Regions from separate parts of the Janthinobacterium sp. 1_2014MBL_MicDiv genome, predicted to be linked through region 1. Evidence: predicted binding sites of a transcription regulator. Region 1 holds the regulator's gene; each other region holds the start of a gene.
The links. Region 1 encodes FNR, which switches genes on or off when oxygen is low (the NO sensors DNR and NnrR bind a similar motif). Its sites were predicted from a motif close to TTGATNNNNATCAA; they were not measured.
Positions count from the first base shown of each region.

Region 1 (7,574 bases):
GCATCGCCGACGATCTTTTACTCATACGGAGAATGGCCATGAAAACCACGGCACGCAATCAATTCCTCGGCAAGGTAGCCGACATCAAGGTGGGCGCCGTCAACGACGAAGTCACGCTGGAATTGCCGGGTGGCCAGCAGATCGTCGCCATCGTCACGCACGACAGCAGCGAAAGCCTGGGCCTGGCCGCCGGCGTGGAAGCGTTCGCGCTGATCAAGGCTTCGTCGATCATCCTCGTGGCCGACAGCGAGGGCGCGCGCTTTTCCGCGCGCAACCAGCTGGCCGGCACCGTCACGCGCGTGCAGACGGGCGCCGTCAACACGGAAGTGGTGCTGGACCTGCCGCGCGGCGGCACCATCGCCGCCATCATCACGAACCAGAGCAGCACGGACCTGGGCATCGAGATCGGCAGCAGCGTGACGGCGATCTTCAAGGCCTCCAGCGTGATTTTGGGTGTGCCGGCATAAATTGCGTAGGTCGGATTAGCGCGGCAACGCCGCGCGTGATCCGACAACATTGTCGGCCGATCATGTCGGATTACGCGCCTGCGCGCTCATCCGACCTACTCTTTCAATCGTGCCAGCCACTCGCGCGCTGCCGCCAGCGCCTGTTCCAGCTCGCTTCCCACCGTCGCCAGCAGCGCCGCCACTGCGTCGAAACGGCCGGCATCGATGGCTTCCTCGGTGGCGAAGGCGGCGCGTATCAGCCGCTTCGTGCCCAGGGTCCCGACGGAGCCGCGCAAGCCGTGCAGGATGCGCGCCACGTCGCTGTGGCGTCCCGCCTGCAAGGCCGTTTCCGCCTCGCGCACGGGCGTCATGCCCTTGTTCAGCGCGTCTTCGACCATGCGCCGCAGCACGCCGCGGCCCTTGGCGTCGCGTCCCATCACGCGCATCAGCGGCGCCATGGAAAACACCTCGTCATCGGCGGGCGGCGCCGCTTCGGCGGCCTGCGCCTGCGGGCGTTTCGGCAGGTGGCGCAGGATGACGTCCATCATCTCTTCCACCACCACGGGCTTGGCGATGAAATCGGTGATGCCGGCCGTCATGCAGCGTTCGCGTTCGGAAGCGAGCACGCCGGCCGTCATGGCGATCACGGGCAGCTGCAGGCGCAGTTCCGTGCGGATGATGTGGGTGGCGCTGAAGCCGTCCATGATGGGCATCTGCATGTCCATCAGCACGATGTCGTAGCGCAGCGCTTCCGTGCGCAGCCGTTCCACGGCCTGCAAGCCGTCGCCCACCACGTCCAGCGTGGCGCCCATGTGCTCGAGGATGCCGCGCGCCACGGCCTGGTTCAGATGATTGTCTTCCACCAGCAGGAAATGCACGCCGGCCAGTTCCGTGCCCAGCGGCTGCTGCAGCATGCGTTGCTCGCCGCCATCGTTCTTGGCGATCAGCGCCTGGTGCAGGGCGTCGAACAGGCTCGACCCCGTGATCGGCTTCATCAGCACCACGTCGGCTTCGGCCGCGCTGGAGATTTCTTCCAGGTGGTTGCGCGCGAAGGCGTTGACCATCACCACGATGGGCTGGCGCTGGCCGGACGCGGCCTGGCGGATGGCCTTGGCCGTGGCCAGGCCATCCATGACGGGCATGTGCCAGTCGGCCAGCACCACGTCGTAGGGCTGCTGCTGCGCCAGGCGTTCGCGGTACAGCTCGATGGCGGCAAAGCCCGAGTCCACTTCGTCGGCGGCCCAGCCCCACGCTTCGATCAGCTTGACGATCAGCTCGCGCGTGGTGCGGTTGTCGTCGGCCACCAGCAGGCGCAGCGGCCCCAGCGACGGCGTGCGGCGCGCCTCGGCGGGCAGGGCCAGCACGTCGAACGGCACGCTGAACCAGAAGCGGCTGCCCTTGCCTTCGCTGCTGGCCACGGCGATCTCGCCGCCCATCATATGGATCAAGTGCTTGCTGATGGCCAGGCCCAGGCCCGTGCCGCCGAAGCGCCGCGTGATGCTCTGGTCGCCCTGCGAGAAGGCCGTAAACAGCTGGGCCTGCTGCTGGGCCGTCATGCCGATGCCCGTGTCGCGCACTTCGAAGCGCAGCCAGGCCCGCTCGTTCCTGCTTTCGGCCAGGCTGACGGCCACCACCACTTCGCCGCTCTCGGTAAACTTGATGGCATTGCCGGCCAGGTTGACGAGGATTTGCTGCAGCCGCTGGGCGTCGCCGACGAGGCGGCGCGGCACGTCGGGTTCGACGGCGATGGCCAGCTCGAGTTCTTTCTCGCCGGCATTCATGGTCATCGTCGTGGCGAGGGTATTCATGACTTCATCGAGGTCGAACTCGACGGGAGACAGATCCATGCGGCGCGCCTCGATCTTGGAAAAATCGAGCACATCGTTGAGGATGCCCAATAACGACTGGCCCGCCACGCGTACCATGGTCAGGTACTTGCGCTGCTCGGTGTTGAGCTTGGTATTGCCGAGCAAATACACCATGCCCAGCACGGCATTGAGCGGTGTGCGGATTTCATGGCTCATGTTGGCCACGAAATCGCTCTTCGCGCGGTTGGCCGCCTCGGCCCGGTCGCGCTCCTGCTCCAGCTCCGCCGCGCGCGCCTCGAGCTCGTGCTGCAGCCGGTCGCGCTCGCCCATCAGGCCGTTGAACGCTTCCGTCAGCTCGCCGATCTCGTCGCGCTGCTGCACCGGCACGGGGGTGAAGCGGTTGCCCGAGGCGCGCAGCGACAGCAGGGTGTCGCGCAGGCGCACCAGCGGCGACAGCAGGCGCACGGTGACCCAGCCCAGCACGGCCGCGGCCAGCAGCGAGGCGCAGATGCTCCAGAGTACCAGCCGTGACAGTACGCCGTTGAACGGCTCGAACGCGTCGGCCACGGGCAACGAGGCGGCCAGCAGCCAGTTCACGGATTTCAATCGCTTGAAGCTGTTGACGGCCGTGATGCCGCGGCTGTTGGTGCTGACCATGCTGCCTTCGCCGTCTTCTTTCAGCAGCTGCGTGGTGGTCTGGTTGGCGTTCGGCGCGCGCGGCTGCAGCAGGCGGCTGGTATCGGGGTACAGCACGTAGCGCGGCACGGCTTCGCGCGTGAGGATGAAGTAATAGCCGCTCTTGCCCACCTTGGCCGTGCGCAGGTGGCCCAGCATATTGTCCTTGTACAGGCGCAGCACGCCGATCACGATGCCGGCCACGGCGCCGTTCTTGTCCAGCACGGGCGCGACCATCTGCACGATGGGCAAGTGGCTGGTCTTGCCCAGCATCGGTTGCGTGATCATCGCCTGTTTCGTGCGCATGACGGTATGGAAGTAATCGCGGTCCGTCACGTCGGTGCCGTTGCGTCCCGGCACCTCGGGCACGTTGGCCACCACCTTGCCCTGCGTGTCGAGCACCAGCACGTCGTCGAACAGGGCCAGCATGGCGCGCTGCGTGTAGTACTCGCGCAATGCGCCGGCGTCGGCCATGAGGGCGGGCGGCTGGTGGCGCGCCGTCTGGGTGATGATGTCGAGCAGCATCGCCAACTTGTCGTCGAGCTCTTCGGCCGTGCGCTCGATCAGGGCCGTTTGCTGGACCAGCAGCACTTGCGTGAAATCGTCGCGCATGTGCTTGACCTGGATCATGGTGACCAGGGCGATCATGGCGATCGAGGTCAGGCTGGTGGCCAGCGCGACTTTTGCTTTAATGCCGAGAGGCTTCATGATTTCCTTTTCAGTCCCCGAAGGGACAGGCGGCAGATAATGCTGTCAGGAATTTTCCTATCAATACAGCAACTTGGCAAGCGCCGGCCGCGTAAATTCCCGCCGTCAAAGCAGCAATTGACGATGTTGCCATAAAATTAAATGCAGGACGTCGTTTATTCAGCGAAATTAGCGTGAATGACGGGGAAAATGGCACAGGCAAGCGCGCTATGCAGTAAACTTGTTATTGCATTTTCAAAAAGGTAATGACATGACAGAAGCGCTACTCTCTCCAGCCTTGCCCGCCGTGAACGTGGAAGCGTTGCGTGCGCGCTGCTCGACGTGCAGCATGCATCAATTGTGCCTGCCGATGGGCCTCGACGTGGGCGACATGGACAGGCTGGACCAGATTATCGGCCGTCGCCGCAAGGTCGCGCGCGGCGCCTCGCTGTTCCGCATCGGCGACTCGTTCCAGAACCTGTACGCGATCCGCCTGGGCCACTTCAAGACTTACCAGATCAATCCGGGCGGCGAAGAGCAGGTGACGGGCTTCCAGATGGCTGGCGAACTGCTGGGCATGGACGCCATCAGCGCCGACCGCCACCACTGCAATGCCGTGGCGCTGGAAGACAGCGAAGTGTGTGAAATCCCGTTTTCCAGCCTGGAACAATTGCTGGGCAATATGCCCACCCTGCTGCGCCATTTCCACCGCATGATGAGCCAGGAAATCACGCGCGAGCAAAGCGTGATGCTGTTGCTGGGCAATATGCAGGCGACGCAGCGTTTTGCCGCCTTCATCGTCAACCTGGCGTCGCGCTACGAGGCGCGCGGCTATTCGGGCAGCAACTTCCAGTTGCGCATGTCGCGCGAGGAAATCGGCAACTACCTGGGCCTGACCATCGAGAGCGTCAGCCGCTTGCTGTCGAAGTTCAAGAAGGAAGGCTGGCTGCGCGTGTCGAACCGCGAGATCGAGATCCTGCAGCCGGCAAAATTAAAAGCCATTACGGCCGGCACCGACACCTGCAAATAACGGCACTGTCAAAACCTGCTGCGCGTCGCGCTTTGTGGCTTGCGCTGCGCGCTGTACACCGGCACAGCTGCGCTGCTCGGCCGCCCATCACTGGCGCCCGCCACGGTTTTCCCCGGCGCAGTGCCTTACAGTTCCTCGTCCGCATGCAGCGCGATGCTGCGCTGCGCGGGCCAGGTCCAGATGCCCGACAGGCGCCACTCGCGCGTATTGTTTTCCACCAGCACCTGCCAGCGGCTGCGCTCGAGCATCGGCAGCGCCACCGAGAAGTTGCCCATGGCGTCGGGCTGCACCAGCAGCTTGATATCCTTTTCCGGCAAGGTCGCGTGCGCCAGGTGCAGCTGCAGCGGCGCCTGGTAAGCCTTGCCGAAGCTGTGCACGGAACCCGTCAGGCGTGCTTGCGCCACGTCGTACGCCAGGCTGGTCGACATGGCCAGGTTGCTGGCGGCCGTATCGCGCCGCAAGTCCTGGTTGATGGCCTTGCCCTGCTTGTAATAGTCGCCCACCACCAGCGCGTCGGGTTGCGTAAACGCGATATAGCCCATGAAGCTGCCGACGACGACGGACAGCCCGGGACCGATCATCAGCAGCCATGGCCAGCGGTGCTTGTACCAGGGCGCGGCGGGGGCTTGCAGTTTCAGACTGTCGGACATTGTTTTCTCCTTGTGACGGCGGCAAGAACACGGGGATTCCTGCCGCCTTTCCTGCTTAACGTGGCACGATGAACACGGCGCTTTCGCGCACGTGCAGCGACGGGTCGTCCAGCGACTGCAGCTCGATCGTGATCTTGTTCGAGCCCTTCTCTCCCACGCCGTGCGGCACGCGCAGGCGGATCGGCCAGCCCAGCGTTTCCGTTGCCTGCAAGGTCACTTCATCGCGCGTCAGCAAGGTCAGGCCCGGCAAGCCGGCAACGCTGATCCTGAAGCTCTGGCTTTGCTCCGAAGTGTTCATGATCTGCAGGCGGTAGACGTTCTCGATCATGCCATCTTCCACTTCGCGCCCCATCGAGCCGCGGTCGCGGATGACGTCCATCTTCAGCGGCGTGCGCAGGGCCAGCGAGGTACACACGGCGATGATGATCAGGGCCAGGATGGAGGTGTAGATCAGCACGCGCGGGCGCATGGCGCGCTGGCGGATCTGCTTCGAGTCGAAGTTGTTTTCCATCGCATGGTCGGTACTGTAGCGTACCAGTCCGCGTGGCCGGTCGACCTTGTCCATCACGCTGTTGCAGGCATCGACGCAGGCGGCGCAGCCGATGCATTCATACTGCAGGCCGTTGCGGATATCGATGCCGGTCGGACACACCTGCACGCACAGGGTACAGTCGATGCAGTCGCCCAGCTTGTCGTTGTTGCCGGCCTTCTTGCTCAACGCACCGCGCGGTTCGCCCCGCTTGGCGTCATAGGTGATGATCAGGGTGTCCTGGTCGAACATGGCGCTCTGGAAGCGCGCGTAGGGGCACATGTATTTGCACACCTGCTCGCGCAGCCAGCCCGCGTTGCCATAGGTGGCCAGGCTGTAGAACAGCACCCAGAACCATTCCCACGGGCCGAAGTTCAGCGTTTGCACGGAATGGGCGAGTTCCTTGATCGGCGTGAAGTAGCCGACGAAGGTAAAGCCCGTCCACAGGGCGATGGCGCCCCACACCAGGTGCTTGGCCGTCTTCTTGGCCGTCTTGCGCAGCGACGGGCCCTGCTTGTCGAGGGCCATGCGCGCGCTGCGCGTGCCCTCGATCTTGCGTTCGACCCACAGGAAGATTTCCGTGTACACCGTTTGCGGGCACGAAAACCCGCACCATACCCGTCCGGCGATGGCCGTGACGAGGAACAGCAGATACGCACAGATGATCAGCAGGGCCGCCAGGTAGATGAAATCCTGGGGCCACAGCACGACGCCGAAAATGTAGAACTTGCGCGTGGTCAGGTCGAACAGCAGGGCTTGCCTGCCATTCCACGTCAGCCACGGCAAGCCGTAGAACGCGAGCTGGGTAAGCCAAACGCATACCCATCGCCAGGTAGCGTAGCGTCCTTTGGCCTCGCGAGGGTAGATTTGCTCGCGGGCCGCATACATCTTGATGACTTGAGGTTCCATTGTTTACTTCGCGGGCGCCTGCGGATTCGACAGGCTCCAGACATACGCCGACAGCACGTGCACCTTCGATTCGCCGAGGAAGTCGCTGAAGGCCGGCATGGTGTTGCTGCGGCCCTTGCGCACGGTTTCCATGATGGTATCGGCGCTGCCGCCGTACAGCCAGGTCTTGTCCGTCAGGTTGGGCGCGCCCAGCATCTGGTTGCCCTTCGCATCGGCGCCGTGACAGGCCATGCAGGCGCCGAACTTGGCCTTGCCCAGCACGGACTTGACGGGGTCCGACGTGGAACCGGACAGGCTCAGCACGTAATGGGCCACGTTCTCGACATCCTTCTCGGAACCGAGGGCGGCGCCCATCGGCGGCATCTGGCCGCTGCGGCCGTGCATGATGGTGGTCTTGATGACGTCAGGTTCGCCGCCATACAGCCAGTCCTTGTCGGTCAGGTTGGGGAAGCCCTTGTTGCCGCGCGCATCCGAACCGTGGCATTGCGCGCAGTAGGTGAGGAACAGGCGCTGGCCGATGGCTTGCGCCTGCGGATCGGCGGCCACCGTCTTCAAGTCCTGGCTCAGGTACTTGTTGAACAGGGGGCCGTAATCGGCTTCCGCCTTTTTCAGCTCTTCCTCGTACTGGCCCGTCGATTTCCAGCCCAGGCTGCCGGCATAGTTGCCCAGGCCCGGATACAGGAACAGGTAGGCCAGCGCGAAGACGATGGTGATGTAGAACAGCCACATCCACCAGCGCGGCATCGGCGTGTTGAGTTCCTTCAAGTCCTCGTCCCAGACGTGGCCCGTGGTGCCGTCGGCGGGGGCGCCGGCGGCCACTTTCACTTTCGACTGCGAGTA
Region 1 is NZ_CP011319.1:6,168,274-6,175,847, forward strand. It holds gene YQ44_RS26800 (TOBE domain-containing protein) at 1-467, shown strand, start outside; gene YQ44_RS26805 (response regulator) at 563-3,637, opposite strand; gene fnr (fumarate/nitrate reduction transcriptional regulator Fnr) at 3,888-4,646, shown strand; gene YQ44_RS26815 (FixH family protein) at 4,772-5,296, opposite strand; gene ccoG (cytochrome c oxidase accessory protein CcoG) at 5,352-6,734, opposite strand; gene ccoP (cytochrome-c oxidase, cbb3-type subunit III) at 6,738-7,574, opposite strand, start outside.

Region 2 (7,574 bases), 2.5 Mb from region 1:
CGAAGAATTTCTGATAGCAGGCGCTGGCCGGCGTGCCCCACATGGACGTCATGTTCTGCGCCGACTGATAGGCCGATACGCGCAGGGTGGCCCCTTCGCCGATGCTGCTTTGCGCGGGCAGGCTCAGCGATTCCACGCCAACGACGTAATCGAGCGATTCCACATAGGTGATGCTGCCGTCTTCCGACTTGACCGTGACGGGCAGGGTGGCGGGATTGCGGCGTATCGTATGCGCCAGGCCGATCTGCCTGATTTCCAGATCATCGAGCCAGACGGCGCCGGCTTGCAGCAGATCCGCCTTCCAGCTGCCGATGTACAAATACGTGAGGGGATTATTCCCCGTATTGAAGTCCAGATTATATTGTTGCCAATCCTGGTTGCTGGCCAATGTGTTGCCGCTGCCATTCCAGGCGCCGTTCTGCTGCGTACCCCAGCCCAGGCCGGCGCTGGCATTCGCGTACATGGGCGCCTTTGCCGTGGGATCGGTGATCTGTATCCTGAAGGCGGCGTCCGGATTGTAGTTTTCCGTCCTGACCCAGAACGATGCGCGGTAGGCGGTATTCGGCCGCAGATTGCTTAGTTTGCGGTGCAGGCGGGCCATATTGCTGTTTCCCGCCTTGCTGAACTTCAGCGAGCGCTGGCCCGTATGCGCGCCTATATGGTCATAGACCGTGTTGCCGACCGCTTTTTCAAACAATTCCCATGCCGGGCTGTTGTTTTCAAAACTGGTGTCGTCGATGGCGGACAGGCCGACCGGCACCGCGCGCCTGTCTTGCACGATGAACGGCGTGTCGATGGTCGGCAAGGCCTCGATCAAGTCCGGCGCGGCGCTGACGGGCACTTCCGGGCCGCCGCCGACCGGTATCAATTCGATGCCGTTATCCCTGGCCGCCTGCACCACGAGGGCAAAATTGGGGAAGTAATGGGGATATCTGGCCGCGGTGGCGGGATTGAGCATGGCCACATAGGAACCGCTGCCGCCCGCATTGAGGGCGATGCCGTTATACCCCTCCGCCTTGGCGACATGAATCAGTTCGATGACCTTGTTGAAACTGGCGTCGGCCGTGGAAGCGGCCGCCGTAATATTGCCGCCATAATAAATCCAGCGTTTTTCAAAGCAGTTCGTGCAGGCGGGCGTGGCCGCGCTTGCGGAAAGCACGGGCAGCACGGTCGCGCATGCCATTGCCAGCGCCGTCCAGATGGTCGTTCTGTTCATGTTCATCGGAGATCCCTGTTTTAAATTTTTGATAATATCAAAAAAACATTAAAACAAGGACGCATTCATCGATGATTGTTGGCTATTTCAATGCCATGTCCATCAATGCGCCTTTGTATGGCAGTGGACCACTGCCATGCCGGCACGGCGGACATTGTTCCGTCCGCCGTGCCGGCGCCGGCGATCCGCCTGTTTAGAACGTGCTGCGCACGGACAGGCTGATATTGCGCGGCTCGCCCCAGAACACGCCGTCGAAGAAGCCCACGTTGCGGTAGTATTTTTTATCCAGCAGGTTGTTGACGTTCAGCTGCACGCTGGCGTGCTTGCCGAGCGCATAGCTGGCCATGGCGTTGTACAGCGCGTAGCCGGCCTGCGGGATATTCGTGATGTCGCCCGATGGCGGACGGCCGTACCACGATTCGCTGTAGGTGGCGCTTTGCGCCGTCATGCTGCCGCCCACTTTCAAGCCTGCCAGCCGGCCGTCGAAACGGTAACTGGTGGCCAGGCGCAGCAGGTGGCGCGGCTGCGTGGTGGCGGCGCGGCGGCCATCGGCTTCGGCCGCGTGCAGGTAGGTGTAGCCGCCGTTCGCTTCCCAGGCCGGCGTGATCTGGCCCGCGACGTCGAATTCCACGCCCTTGGCCGTCACGCCCGCGCCATTGGCCACCATGGCTTGGCTGCCGTCGGGCAGCAGGAAGCCGGGCGGCACCGAGCGGTCGAGTTCGGCGAGGTTCTTTTTCTTCGTGTGGAACAGGGCGGCCGAGGCGTTCAGCTTGCCGTCATAGAATTCGCCCTTGATGCCCAGTTCGGCGTTGTCGCCCGTTTCCGGCGGCAAGAACTTGTCGTTGCGGTCCTTGCTCGTCTGCGGATTGAACAGTTGCGTGAAGCTGGCATACGCCGAATATTGCTTGCTGATGTCGAACACGGCGCCCACATACGGCGTGACTTCATTGCGCGTTTCCGCGAAGTCGCCGCTGCCCGTGTATACGCCTTGCGTGTTGTAGCTGCGCGTGTCCGTGCGGTAGGTGCTGCTGCGCGCGCCGATGATCACGTGCAGCGGGTCGGCCAGGCTCAGGCGCGTGGCCACGTAGCCGCCCGCCAGGCGCGTCACCGTTTCCGTGTGCGAGCCGTCCGGGTGGAACACGGGACGGGGAATGTTGCCCGTCCAGCTGCGGTAATCGGGGATGAAGTCCGGGTAATTGATTTCCGCCTCGCCGCCCAGCGAGCGTGCGCGCTGGTTGCCGCCGTTCCAGCCGACGATGGCCGTGTGCTTGCGCCCCAGCAAGGTGAAGGGGCCGCTGGCGTAGACGTCGAAATTGTCGCCCGTGTTCTTGCCGGCGCCCCAGGCGCCCGTCCACAGGCGCATGCCTGCACCCGTGGCCGGGTCGGGATGGCCGGCGCCCGCGTAGGCGACGGTGGTGCGGTTCGTGCTTTCCGTGCGCGCATAACCGAGGTGCATATTCCAGTTGCCGGGCAGGCGCTGGTCCAACGAAGTGAAGACCGTGTGCTGCTTGTTGGCCCAGGTGCTCCATGGCGTCGTGAAGCTGGTATTGCGCGGCAAGTTGGCCAGGCTGCCATCCGCGTTCCAGTAGGGCACGGCGCCCCAGGTGGCGCCCGTGGGCTTGTTATCCTGGAAGTCGACGCCCGCCGTCAGCAGGCTGCCAGGACGCAAGTCCGCCTCGACGATGACCATGCCGACCGTCTTGCGTTCGTGGTACATGTCCAGGTAGGAATCGCGTTTTTGCCAGGCCAGGGCGGTGCGGGCGCGCACGCTGCCGTCCGCATTCAGGGGCGTGGAGAGGTCGGCCTCGAAGCGCTGGTCGTCCCAGCGACCCATGATGAGGCCGGCGCTGGCCTGGAATTCCCTGGTCGGCCGCTTGCGTACCATGTTGATGGTGGCCGACGGGTCGCCCTTGCCGCCCATCAAGCCCGTGGCGCCGCGTATCACTTCGATGCGGTCGTATAGGATCGTGTCTTGCAGCGGCGCATTGCCGCCGCGCGCCATGCCGTCGATCTGGATATTGTTGATGCCGAAGCCGCGCGCGTAAAACGTCGTGCGCTCCGTATCGTTCTGGCCTACCTGGATGCCCGTCGTTTGCGCCAGCGCCTGGTCCAGGCGCACGGCGCCCAGGTCATCGAGCAGCTGGCGCGTGATGACGCTGACCGATTGCGGCGTCTCGCGCAGCGACAGCTCCATGCGCGTGGCGCTGCGCGTTTCGCCCGCCGTGTACGACTGCGTGCCTTCCGTCGTCGCCGTCGACTGGCCTATCACGGTAACGGCCGGCATGGTCGCGGCGGTGTCGGCCGGCGCCGTGTCGGCCGCCAGCGCCGGCACGGCCACGCCGGCGGCAAGGCTGAGCAGGGCGATCTGTAGCAGGTGGGGGAGGGGGCGCAAGGCGGGCTGGCGCGAAGAAGAGAAGACGGTGGTAGTCGATTGCATCATTTTCCTGGAATATTTTTAGTCGTGGGTGTTCCTATCTCGTCTGGCGAGGTGCGCAGTAGCTGGGGGGATGGCATGACGCTGGCCCGGAATCTGGCTTGGATAGCAGTTCCACCGCGCATGGCGGTGGAAAGGACGTGCATGATTCCTGTCACGATTCGTGAATAAGAATCATTATCAATATAAGTGGTATTTGCCAAATAATCAAGCGTGTGCACCAAGAGAGTGCATGCGGGCCGGTAGCGGCGCGTTGGCGGGGCTTCTGCGATAATGCAGGCGCTGACAAAATATTTTCCTTAATGAAAGAAATGCATGCGTACATGGATAGCCTGTGCAGGATGGTTGTGTGTCGTCTCGCTGGGCCAGGCCCAGGAGCTCGCGCCGCCGCCGGCGGTTTCCGCGCCGCAGCACAGTGCCAGCGTGCCGCCCGCCGTGGCCGAGCCTGTGCCCGCCGCAGTCGCGGCGCCTATGCCGGCGACCGATCCCGCCGCGGTGCCGGCGCCAGTCCCGGCCGTGGAAGCCTTGCCCTCGCAAACGGTGACGATCACGGCCAATAGCGATGCGAAGGCGCCGCGCGTGCGCTTCATGGCGTACCGGGACAGTTATCAGACGGCCAGGAAAGTGTGGCAAGTGTCGAGCGGCAGCGTGGTCATGGCCCTGCGCCTGATTCCCGCCAAGCTGAGCGCGACCATCGACGACGTGCGCGTGGCCCTGGTGGGCAATGGCGCGCCGCTGCCGATCAAGGTCGCCGAAGGCGGGGTGTTCGTCGTGCCCCTCAACGACGATATCGCCGCGCAGGATGGCAGTTTCCTGGTGAATAAGGGCAGGGGCGAGTTGACGGCGAACATCGTGATCCAGCCTGCCGTCGCGCGCGACGCATGGAACGTGACGCGCGTCGGCCAGGTGTTGCGGGACGCGCGGCGCGCCGTGCGCGCCATCACGCCGTGGTACAAGCGGCCGTTCGCCAGCGAAGTGCAGTCGCTGGCTTTTTGCGCGGCCGAGCGGGGCGGTGCACTGCACCTGATGGATGGGGAGCAGCTGATCGCCACCTTGCCCATGAACGAGCCGGCCGTCAACGATATCAACGCGCCCGTGTTTTGCAAGATCTTCGATGGCGAGGATAAATATCCAGGCCATTACCGCGTCGTCTTGCCCGAGCAGGCCACGGTCCTGCTGCTGTAGTCATTGCGGCTGGCGCTGCACGAGTTCCAGCGCCGCCGCCAGGGCCAGGTCCATGGTGGCCTGGTGAAAGATCAGCCATTGCGGCAATAGCGACAGCGCATGGCGTCCCTGTGCCAGGTCGCCCTCGTCGACGGCGGCCCACGCATGGTGCAAGCCGCTGAGCACGCGCGCATGCTGTTCGCGGTGGTTCGCCAGCGAGGGAAAACCGATCTGCTCCATCAAATCCTCTTCCTCGCGGAAATCGCGCTCGACGGCCGCGATCAGCTCGCGGAACGCCACGCTGAAGTGCTGGTCGCTCAGGTGCGCCAGCCGCGCCAGTTCCGCAAACAGCGCTTCGTGCGCCTCGTCGATGGCGGGCACGCCCAGCGCCATCTCATCCTTCCAGTGCGATTTTCCCATGCCGATACTCCCGGTTAAGTCCGTTGCGATGCAAGGCGGACTGTTCCAGTGTGGACGCAGCGAAGGTGGAAATCCATGATCTGGATCAAAAATGTGATGAAGAGGGGATGCGGGAAAGACGGAGAAAATAAATGAGAGGGGGAGCACATCCCCACCCGCAAAAAAACGGCTTTTAAAAAGAGGCAAGCCACGAGCGAGCGCCGCTGAAAAACGCGGCTGGCAAGGCGTCCTTGACGCAGGCAGTACGCTAGTACGGCAAGTCAAGGCAACGCGGCCAGCGGTGTTTTCTCAGCCGCGCGTATCTCAGCCGCACGTCCTTTTAGTGCCTGGGCCAGTGGGCAAACATGCCTTGTGCATCCACATTGGGCACCTGCAGCTGTTGCACTGCCGACGTCTGCATGGCATCCCTGAGCACGAGGGGGACCAGCAACAGGGCCGACAGGGCAAGGCAGGCCAGCACTTTGAGCGTCAACATGATCGTCTCCCGGTGTCCCGGCGGCGGCGCGGGGATGCGGCGCCTGCCGGTCACTCCATTTACGTAGCCGGCGACGTATTTTGACTGCGTACGCCTTACGTATCACCATGCTTGCAGTTTAGTTCACTTGATTGAAAGTTCAACTAATTGCTGTGACGCACTGCATCAAGCTGCCCGCCGGCGTGGCTTGCTTGAGCGCTATTTGGCCTTGCGGCCGCGGCGCGGCTTGCCTGCAGCCGGCAGGAAGGAATCGAACCACACTTGCGTCAATTGCCGGGTATTTTTCGCCGCTTCGCGCTTGACGGCCGCCGTGGCGTGACCGCGCGCCGTGTTGGCGATGCGGTTGGCGGCGCTCAGGTACATGCTCATCCAGGGGTTTTTCATGGGAGACCTCGCAGACAGGGAGTGGGGGCGGCGCACCTGCCGCCATGCCCCCACTGTATGCCGATGGCTGGCCCTGACTGTGCGCCGGACCACACTGGCGGGCGGTCCGGCCACCGCCTTGTGCTGGCTCAATACACGTCGCGGCGGTAGCGCCCGGCCATCATCAGGGCGTCGACGCCATCCTGGCCCAGAATTTCTTGCAGCACAGCATCGATTCCTGCCGCCATGCCGTGCAGGCTGCCGCACACGTAGACGATGGCGCCCTGTTCCAGCCACGCGCGCAAGTCATCCGTGCTGGCGCGCAGGCGGTCTTGCACGTACTCGCGCTGGTCATCGCGCGAAAAGACGCGGTCCAGGCGCGCCAGGTGGCCGTCCCGCAGCCAGCCTTCCAGCTCGGCGGCGCAGATGCTGTCGACGGCTTGCTGGCGCTCGCCGAACAGCAGCCAGTTGCGGGCCAGCCCCGCCTGCTTGCGCGCGCGCAAGTGCGAACGCAGGCCGGCCAGTCCGGAACCGTTGCCGATATAGATGCAGGGCACATCCGCCAGGGCCGGGGCGAAGGCGGGGTTGGCTTGCAGGCGCAGGCGGATGGGGCCATCCAGCGGCGCGAAGCGCGTCAGCCAGCCGGAGGCCAGGCCATGGCCCTCGTTGGCCGCGCCCGCATGGCGTTCCTGGCGCACCAGCAATTGCAGTTCGCCATCCTGCGGCAGCGAGGCCAGCGAGTAGCTGCGCGGCGCATGCGGCGCAGCCTGCGCGTCGCCATCGCTGCCATCTGCATTGCAAGGAATGATTTCCGCCAGCGCGCCCGCTTCCCAGCTGGCGCCGGCCGGGCCCGTCAACGTGATTTCATGCAGTTCGCCGCCCAGGCTGCCCGGGTTGAGCAGCACGCGGCGCACCAGGCGCCACTCGTCATACGAGGCGGCTTCCTGCACGCCGATGGCGTCGATGGCACTGCCGCTGCAGCGGGCCAGCGCGTTGGACCAGTCGGCCAGCGCTTGCGCGTCGTGCTTGTCCACTTCGATCAGGGGGAATAGGGCAGTGGCGCCCAGCGCGCGCAGCTGCTGGTCCAGCGCGTGGCCAAAGCCGCAGAAGGCGCTGTAATGGCGGTCGCCCAGGGCCAGCATGCCGAATTCCAGGCCCGCCAGCGGCGAGCCCGCCGTTTGCCGCAGCAGACGCGCGAAGCGGCGCGTGCCGTCCGGCGCTTCGCCTTCGCCAAAGGTGCTGGCGACGATCAGGGCCCGTTCATACTGGCGCAATTGCGCGGGATCGAGCTGGTCGAGCGATTGCACGTCGACGGCCACGCCCGCCTGCTGCAGGGCGCGCGCGCTTTCCAGCGCCAGGCGCTCGGCCTGGCCCGACTGGCTGGCGTAGGCCACCAGCGTGGGCAGGCCCGTGTTCGCCTTGCCTGGCGCGCCGGCGCCCAGCATGGCGCGCTGCGCCTGCACGGCCCGCTTGGCCTTGCGGCGGCCCAGGTACAGCATCCA
Region 2 is NZ_CP011319.1:3,654,928-3,662,501, reverse strand. It holds gene YQ44_RS15785 (carbohydrate binding domain-containing protein) at 1-1,222, opposite strand, end outside; gene YQ44_RS15780 (TonB-dependent siderophore receptor) at 1,410-3,653, opposite strand; gene YQ44_RS15775 (hypothetical protein) at 3,966-4,835, shown strand; gene YQ44_RS15770 (bacteriohemerythrin) at 4,836-5,234, opposite strand; gene YQ44_RS29035 (hypothetical protein) at 5,554-5,709, opposite strand; gene YQ44_RS29030 (hypothetical protein) at 5,908-6,093, opposite strand; gene YQ44_RS15765 (PepSY domain-containing protein) at 6,222-7,574, opposite strand, start outside.
Region 2: YQ44_RS15770 (bacteriohemerythrin) is a predicted target of FNR. The motif match lies at 5,310-5,323, and genes of this name have one in related genera.

Region 3 (7,574 bases), 1.4 Mb from region 1:
AGCCGACCAGGGTCAGGATGGTGAGCGCGTAGTGTAGGGCCCGCTCATCGGCGGCCATGTCCTTCATGGACGACAGCTGCGAGATGATGGCTGCCAGGCTCATCACGGAAGCGACGGACAGGGCCGACAGGACCGTGGCGGCCCGTTCATCCTGGCGCTGCGCCATGGCCTTGACCTTGTGATGGTTGGCACGCATCATCATCCAGGCCATGGTCGCCAGGTAGAACCAGACGGCCACGTTCCAGGCCGTCAGCAGCCGCGTCATCTGTTGCCATGACGCCGGCAGCAGCAGGCCGGCCGCCACGCCGATGGCGGTGGCCAGGCTCAGGTGCGGACGGCTGCGGATGAAGCTGTGAAACGGAAGCGTGATTTTCATGGCGCGGTGACCTCAGTGGCGATAGCGCATCTTAGCCCTTAAGTCGTGGTCGCGGTGGACGCCCTGGAGGCCGCCTCCTTCTCGTGGTGGGGGAAGCGGTCCATGCGCGACAGCACGGGGAACAGCACGGCCCACACGCCCGTCACGGCCAGGGTGGCGGCGCCGCCGAAGAGGACGGCGCGCACGAGGCCGAACCAGCCGGCCGTCAGGCCCGATTCGAACTCGCCCAGTTCGTTCGAGGCGCCGATGAAGACGGCATTCACGGCGCTGACACGGCCGCGTATCTCGTCCGGCGTCTCGAACTGCACCAGCAGGTGACGGATGTAGACGCTGACCATGTCGCCGGCGCCCATCAGGAACAGCGCCACCAGGGCCAGCGGGAAATAGCTGGTGCTGCCCAGCACCAGGGTGCCCAGGCCGAACACGGCCACGCCGCCGAACATCCAGGCGCCGACCCGGCGCGTGATGGGGAAGCAGGCCAGCGCGATCGAGCACAGGGCCGCGCCAGCGCCGGGCGCCGTGCGCAGCAGGCCCAGGCCGCTGGGGCCGATATGCAGCACGTCGTGCGCGAGCGCCGGCAGCAGGGCCGTGGCGCCGCCGAACAGCACGGCGAACAGGTCGAGCGAGATGGCGCCCAGCACGATCGGTTTCGACCAGACGAAGCGCAAGCCTTCGAGCAGGGTGTGCCAGCTGACGGGTTCGCGTTTCACCAGTTGCGGCGCCGGCGTGGTGGCGCGCATCAGCAGGACGGACGCGACCAGCAGCGCGGACGAGATCAGGTACACCACCTTGGGGCCGAAGTAGTACAGCAGGCCGCCCAGGGTGGGGCCGAGGATGATGGCCACGTGCGAACTCGAGGAGCTGAGTGCCAGGGCGCGGCTGAAGTGCTGCGTCGGCACCATGTTCACCAGCACGGCTTGCGTGGCCGGCATCATGAAGGCGCGCGCGCTGCCGAACAGCACCAGCACGGCAAACACGGGCCAGACGATGGCGAGGCCGCTGACGGTGAACGCCAGCAGGGCCAGCGCGCACGCCAGCTGCGCCGCCAGGCACCAGGCGATGATGTTGCGGCGGTTGTAGCGGTCGGCGACGTGGCCGGCGGGCAAGATCAGCACGAGGAAGGGCGCGAACTGCGCCAGGCCGATCAGGCCCAGGTCGAACAGGCTGCCCGTGATCTGATACACCTGCCAGCCGATGGCCACGCTTTGCATCTGCACGGCCACCGTGCCCAGCACGCGGGCCGACAGGTAGCAGGCAAAGTTGCGGTGGCGCAAGATACTGAAGCCGTTGCCGGCGGAGGCGAGAGACATGATATTTCCAGGGAACAGCGGGGTGGCAGGGCGGCGTGGCGGCGGCGGGGCGCCGCACCAGCAGCGCCCCGCTGTCTGGAAGGTGGCTGCCTACTTGGCCAGGTCGGCTTCGGTGGTGAAGGCGTCTGCGTAGAACTCGTCGTCGGGCAGGCCGCATTGCTGCACGAAATCGCGCTTGGCCGAATCGACCATCACCGGTGCGCCGCACGCATATACCTGGTGGCCGGACAGGTCGTGCAAGTCGGCGATGACGGCCTGGTGCACGAAGCCCGTGCGGCCGCTCCACGCGTCTTCCGGCAAGGCTTCCGAGACGACGGGTACATACGTAAACTGCGGCAAGTCGGCGGCCCACTGGCGGCACAGCGCATCCATGTACAGGTCGTGCGGACGGCGGCCGCCCCAGTACAGGGTGATCGGGCGCGTCGACTGTGCATGGATCATGTGCTCGACGATGGCTTTCAGCGGGGCGAAGCCCGTGCCCGAGGCCAGCAGCACGACGGGCTTGTCGGAATCGTCGCGCAGGAAGAAGGTGCCCATCGGCCCTTCGAAGCGCAGGATGTCGCGCTCCTTCAGCGTGGTAAACACCTGGTCGGTGAACAGGCCGCCCGGGATGTGGCGGATGTGCAGGGTCACGGGGCCGCCGTCGCTCGGTGCGCTGGCCATGCTGTACGAGCGGCGCTTGCCGTCGCGCAGCATGAATTCGATATACTGTCCGGCGCGGTACTGCAGGCGCTCGCTGGCCGGCAGCTGCAGGGTCAGCACGACGACGTCGGGCGCCACTTTCTCGATCGTCGTCACGCGCGACGGCATCTTCTTGATCGGATAGTCGCTGCTGCCGGCCACTTCGCGCGCCTCGATGACGAGGTCGGCTTGCGTGGTGGCGCAGCAGAACAGGGAAAAGCCGGCCGCTTCTTCTTCCGGCGTCAGGGCGCGCTGCTGGTGCGCCTTGTGCTGTACGCTGCCGGCGACAACCTTGCCCTTGCAGGAGCCGCAGGCGCCGTTTTTACAGCCATAGGGCAAGCCCACGCCGGCGCGGATCGCTGCCGCCAGCACGGTTTCGTCCGCCTCGCAGCTGAATTGGTGGCCGCTGGGCTGAACAGTAACTTGAAAAGTCATACAATCCTTGAGATGAAAAATATGTTAATGCATTCTTTGCGCAAGCCGGTGGGGCTGCCGCGCCTGCTGATACTGGGCTGTGGCGACGTCGGCATGCGGCTGTTGCCCTTGCTGCGCGCGCGCTTTCGCGTCTTTGCCGTCACCAGCCAGCCGGGGCGCTGCGCGCAGCTGCGCGCGGCCGGCGCCGTGCCCATCGTGGCCAACCTCGACGACCGCGCCAGCCTGCAACGGCTGGCGGGGCTGGCATCCATGGTGGTGCACCTGGCGCCGCCCCTGTCGTCCGGCTTGCTGGACCGGCGCACGCGGAATCTGGCCGCCATTTTACCCGAGCATGCGCGGATGGTGTATGTGAGCACCAGCGGCGTGTATGGCGACTGCGGCGGCGCCACGGTGGCGGAAACGCGGCCCGTGGCGCCGGCCAATGCGCGCGCGAAGCGGCGCGTCGACGCGGAGCAGGTCTTGCGGGCCTGGGGCGCGCGCCGCGGCGCCAGCGTCGCCATCCTGCGCGTGCCCGGCATTTATGCGGACGACCGCTTGCCCCTGAAACGCTTGCGCGAAGGCACGCCGGCGCTGGCCGAGGCCGATGACGTGTACACCAACCATATCCACGCCGACGACCTGGCGCGCATCATCGAGCGGGCCCTGTGGCGGGGCAGGCCGGGGCGCATGTATCACGCCAGCGATGACAGCGAACTGAAAATGGCGGAATATTTCGATGCCGTGGCCGATACCTTCGGCCTGCCGCGCCCGCCGCGCCTGCCCCGGGCGGCGCTGCAGCAAGCGGTCACGCCGATGTTGCTGTCGTTCATGTCCGAGTCGCGCCGCATGGACAATCGCCGCATGAAGCGCGAGCTGGGCGTGCGCCTGCGCTACCCGCGCGTGGCCGATGCCTTGCAATCGATGTCGGACGGCAAGGCCGGCATCAGTTAAAATGGCCGGTTATTTTCGCATTTTGCACTGGCCGGCGCGCCGCGCGCCGGGCCTGACGCGCGCCATCTACTAAAGGAATACAGCATGACCACCCTCACTTACGAAGAATACCTGGACGAGGTCACCACCGTCCTGACGGAACTGTATGACCTCGATGACGAGGCCGCCATCAAGCTGGTCGTGGCAGCGCAGGATGCCGAATTTTTCGTGCCGCACGATGCACATGAGGAAATGCGCACCGTGGAGCAGGCAAAGAAAGATGCGGTGACCCTGTTCGAGCGCAAGCAGAACCGCCAGCAAACGCAGGAAAAGCAGCAGCAGCGGGTACGCCAGCAAAAGAAATGACGGCAGGCCAGCGGCGACCGCTCCTCAGGCCGCCGCTGGCATGAAGCCGCGGCGCCCCGGCGCAACACCGGGGCCCGGACTTTGATGCAGCGCAAACGTGTCAGGGCGGCGTGGCGATATGGTGGGCGATGTCGTCACATGTGCCGTGTCGGCATGGTTCTTACCGCAATTCATCGCGCTGGCCGGTCACGCGCCGGCGCGACGGGAGCAGCTGATGCATCAGATGAGTCATCCCAGCAAGGAGCAAGTGCGTGCCTACATGCGCCGCCGCGAACACGCGCGGCAGCCGCCTCCGCCACCCGATGAAATCCGCCGGCAACTGGCCTGGTGCCGCGTGGATGCCAGGACGGGCGCCGGCCTGGGCATGACGCCGGCCGGCGTGGCCGCGCGCGGCTGGCATTTATCGGCCGACATGGCCCGCCTGAGCACCCTCATGGCCATAGCCTGGTTCATGCATAGCGGTGTTGCTCATCGTAAAAATTGATGACTTGCAGCAAATTTTTCCATTTTGAGTTATCCTCTAGCACATTCCAAGTGCGTCAATTCTCTTCAATTATCACAATTTTGCTTTAAGTTACGCAAAAATCAACAATAGCGTGTATTATATTGTTTGCGGAATAAAAACCGCATAAGTGATGGCGCTTTTTAGTGTGTTTACCCTGAATTATTGCAAAAGCGACATTCGGTTTCTTTTTGCATTAATACAACAAGTACGGATTTTCGATTATGTCTCTCAAACAAATTACCTCTTTGCCTACCTACAACCCGAATCGCGTCCTCGATGCGATCATCGACAAGCTGCAGCTGAAAAATGATGCCGCCCTGTCGCGAGCACTGGAAGTGGCGCCACCCGTTATCAGCAAGATTCGTCACAACACCTTGCCGATCGGCGCCACGATCCTCATCCGCATGCATGAAATCAGCGATTTCAGCATTCGTGAGCTGCGCGAGTTGATGGCTGCCTAAGAGCGCCTGACAGACGGCAAACTGAGAGGTGCCGTCTGCGTTAGTCAAGCTTGCCGCGTGCGGCAGCCATACCTGTCTTCCGGTTTTCTATTGCGTGTCCGGGCTCAGAGTCGGACGATCTGTATAGAAGCGCCCTGTTTCCAGGCCAGTCGGGGATGACTCGACCAGCGCTGCGGCCAGTTTGCCGGGCGCGCTGGAAAAAGCGGTTTGCGCGGCACCGGTAGCGCGGCCCGAATACGCCGTCGCTTGCACCGCTGCACTGGAAAACGCCGTTTGCACGGCCCGTCCCGAATATGCCGTCGCCTGCACGGCTGCGCTGGAAAATGCCGTTTGCACGGCCCGGCCCGAGTATGCGGTCGCCTGTACCGCCGCGCTGGAAAATGCCGTCGCCTGTACTGCCGCACTGGAAAACGCCGCCTGCACGGCGCGTCCCGAATATGCCGTCTCTGCACGGATGTAATCTTCGCCGAATGTCTGCTCGTACAACTGTTTCATGCGCTCGCCCACGCGGTGGTGCGCCGCTTCGTCGTCTTCGCCGCGCAGGCCGATGTAGGGGAAATGGTGCAGGAAGTAGCCAAAGACTTGCTGGCAATCGGCCGCATATTTCAGCGTGTCGAGAATATGATAGTGCCAGAAGGTGTCGACATCCATCAGCGGCGCCGTTTCTTCCTGCGGGAACTGCTTCATGAGGATGAGGAAGCGGCGATACTCGAACTCCACCGCATTGGCCTTGTCTAGGCTCCATCCCTCGCCGGATTCCCGGTGCATCAGCTTGACCTTGATCGCGTCCAAATTCAAATCGGCAATTGCCTTGAAACTGTCGTTCGTATCCATGAATGTCCTTTGATAAACAGTGTTGGGGAAAGTACGGCGAAGAAACGGAGAGGCTGGCGGTGTGAACTCCTGGCTAGTGGCAGAGGAATGCCTGGCCCATGGCGGGCAGGCGCTGTGAGTTGTTCTACGTCAATATTGCATCTAATTACAAAATATGCAAGCTGAGCTTGCTTGAAGTGCGCCGCATCCCTCAGGCGTTGGCCCGGCTTTCTTCCTGGTAGGGGAAGCGGGTGGCATCGGCGCTCAGCGGCACGCTGACATGCACGCTCATGCCGGCGCCGGGACTGCTCTCGATATAGAAGGTGCCGCCCAGCAGCTTGATGCGTTCCTCGATGCCGACCAGGCCAAACGAGCCCAGCTTGTTGCGTCCGTCGATGGCCGCCCCCACGCCGTTGTCGCTGATGCTCATCGATACCGTGTCGCGGCACTTCTCCAGCTTGACTTGCACGCGGCTGGCATTGGCGTGCTGGGAAATGTTGCTCAGCGATTCTTGCAGGATGCGGAACAGTGCCGTCGCGCACTGGTCGCTCAAGCAAATGTCGTCATGGCTCTCGCTTACTTCGCAGGCGATGCCCGTGCGCAGGCGGAACTGCGCCACCTGCCATTCGACGGCCGCATTCACGCCCAGGTCGAGTACGGTAGGGCGCAAGTCGTTGATGATCTGGCGCACGCTCTTGATGGTGACGTCGATCTGATCCAGGGTGGAGCGGGCGCGGGCGTTCAGGCGCGGGTGGCGCCGCTGCGTGCGCGAGGCCAGCATGTCGGCGTCGATGCGCAGCACCAGCAGGTTCTGGCCCAGGTCATCGTGAATTTCGCGCGCGATGCGCTTGCGCTCCTCTTCCTTGATCTGGTCGGCATGGGCCGCCAGGCGGCGCAGTTTCTGGTGCGACAGCTGCAAGCGGATCTGGCTGGCCCGCAATTCTTCCGTCATGCCGTTCGCCATCTGGATGGCGCGCCGGCGCGACGAGGCCAGCGTGTGGAACAAGGTGTACAGCAGCATGGCGCTGGTAAAGCCGATCAGCAGGGCCAGCCACGGCAGGAAGGCGTCGAAGCGTGTATACAAGTCGTTCTTGCGCACGCTGAACAGCGCTTGCCAGACGCGGCCATTGTGCTCGATCAGCATCGTGCTGCTCAGAAACTTGCCCGAGCTGCCAGGCTGCCACCAGGGCGCGTGCAGGCCCGCCGCGCTGTCAAAAATGGGGCGCATGTCGTGCGGCAAGTCCAGCGGGGTGCGCGCTTGCGGGCCGATATCGAACAGGGTCAGGCGGACATTGCGTACCGGCATGTCGGTCAGCGTGTTGCGCACCATCGTCACCAGATCGTAGCCGATGCCGACCGAGCCCTGGTGGGCCGCGCGCCGCTGTTCCACGGTGTCGGTCGGCATGCCGATGCGGTACACGGGCAGGCGCATGGCCATGCCCGTCAGCTGCGGCCGGCTCTGCATCGGCACGGGCATGCCGGAATTGCTGATGTGACTGGAGTCGCGCGATTGCGCCAGCGCCTCGGCGATCAGGGGGCGCGCAGAGATGTCGTAGCCATATTTATCCGTGGCGCTGGCGATCGGCTCGATGTACACGAGCACGGAATAGTGTTCGCGCGGCCCGGGCGGGTGGATGGCGAAGGCGGGGTAGCCATCGCGCCCGGCCGGATAATCGCGCCGCATGGCCGCCTCGAACGCGGGATATTGCGCCGCGCTC
Region 3 is NZ_CP011319.1:4,816,436-4,824,009, reverse strand. It holds gene YQ44_RS20845 (DUF1345 domain-containing protein) at 1-376, opposite strand, end outside; gene YQ44_RS20840 (MFS transporter) at 415-1,686, opposite strand; gene YQ44_RS20835 (CDP-6-deoxy-delta-3,4-glucoseen reductase) at 1,777-2,802, opposite strand; gene YQ44_RS20830 (SDR family oxidoreductase) at 2,815-3,732, shown strand; gene YQ44_RS20825 (hypothetical protein) at 3,817-4,077, shown strand; gene YQ44_RS20820 (hypothetical protein) at 4,292-4,561, shown strand; gene YQ44_RS20815 (hypothetical protein) at 4,804-5,043, shown strand; gene YQ44_RS20810 (glycine-rich domain-containing protein) at 5,131-5,877, opposite strand; gene YQ44_RS20805 (CHASE domain-containing protein) at 6,068-7,574, opposite strand, start outside.
Region 3: YQ44_RS20810 (glycine-rich domain-containing protein) is a predicted target of FNR. The motif match lies at 5,997-6,010, and genes of this name have one in related genera.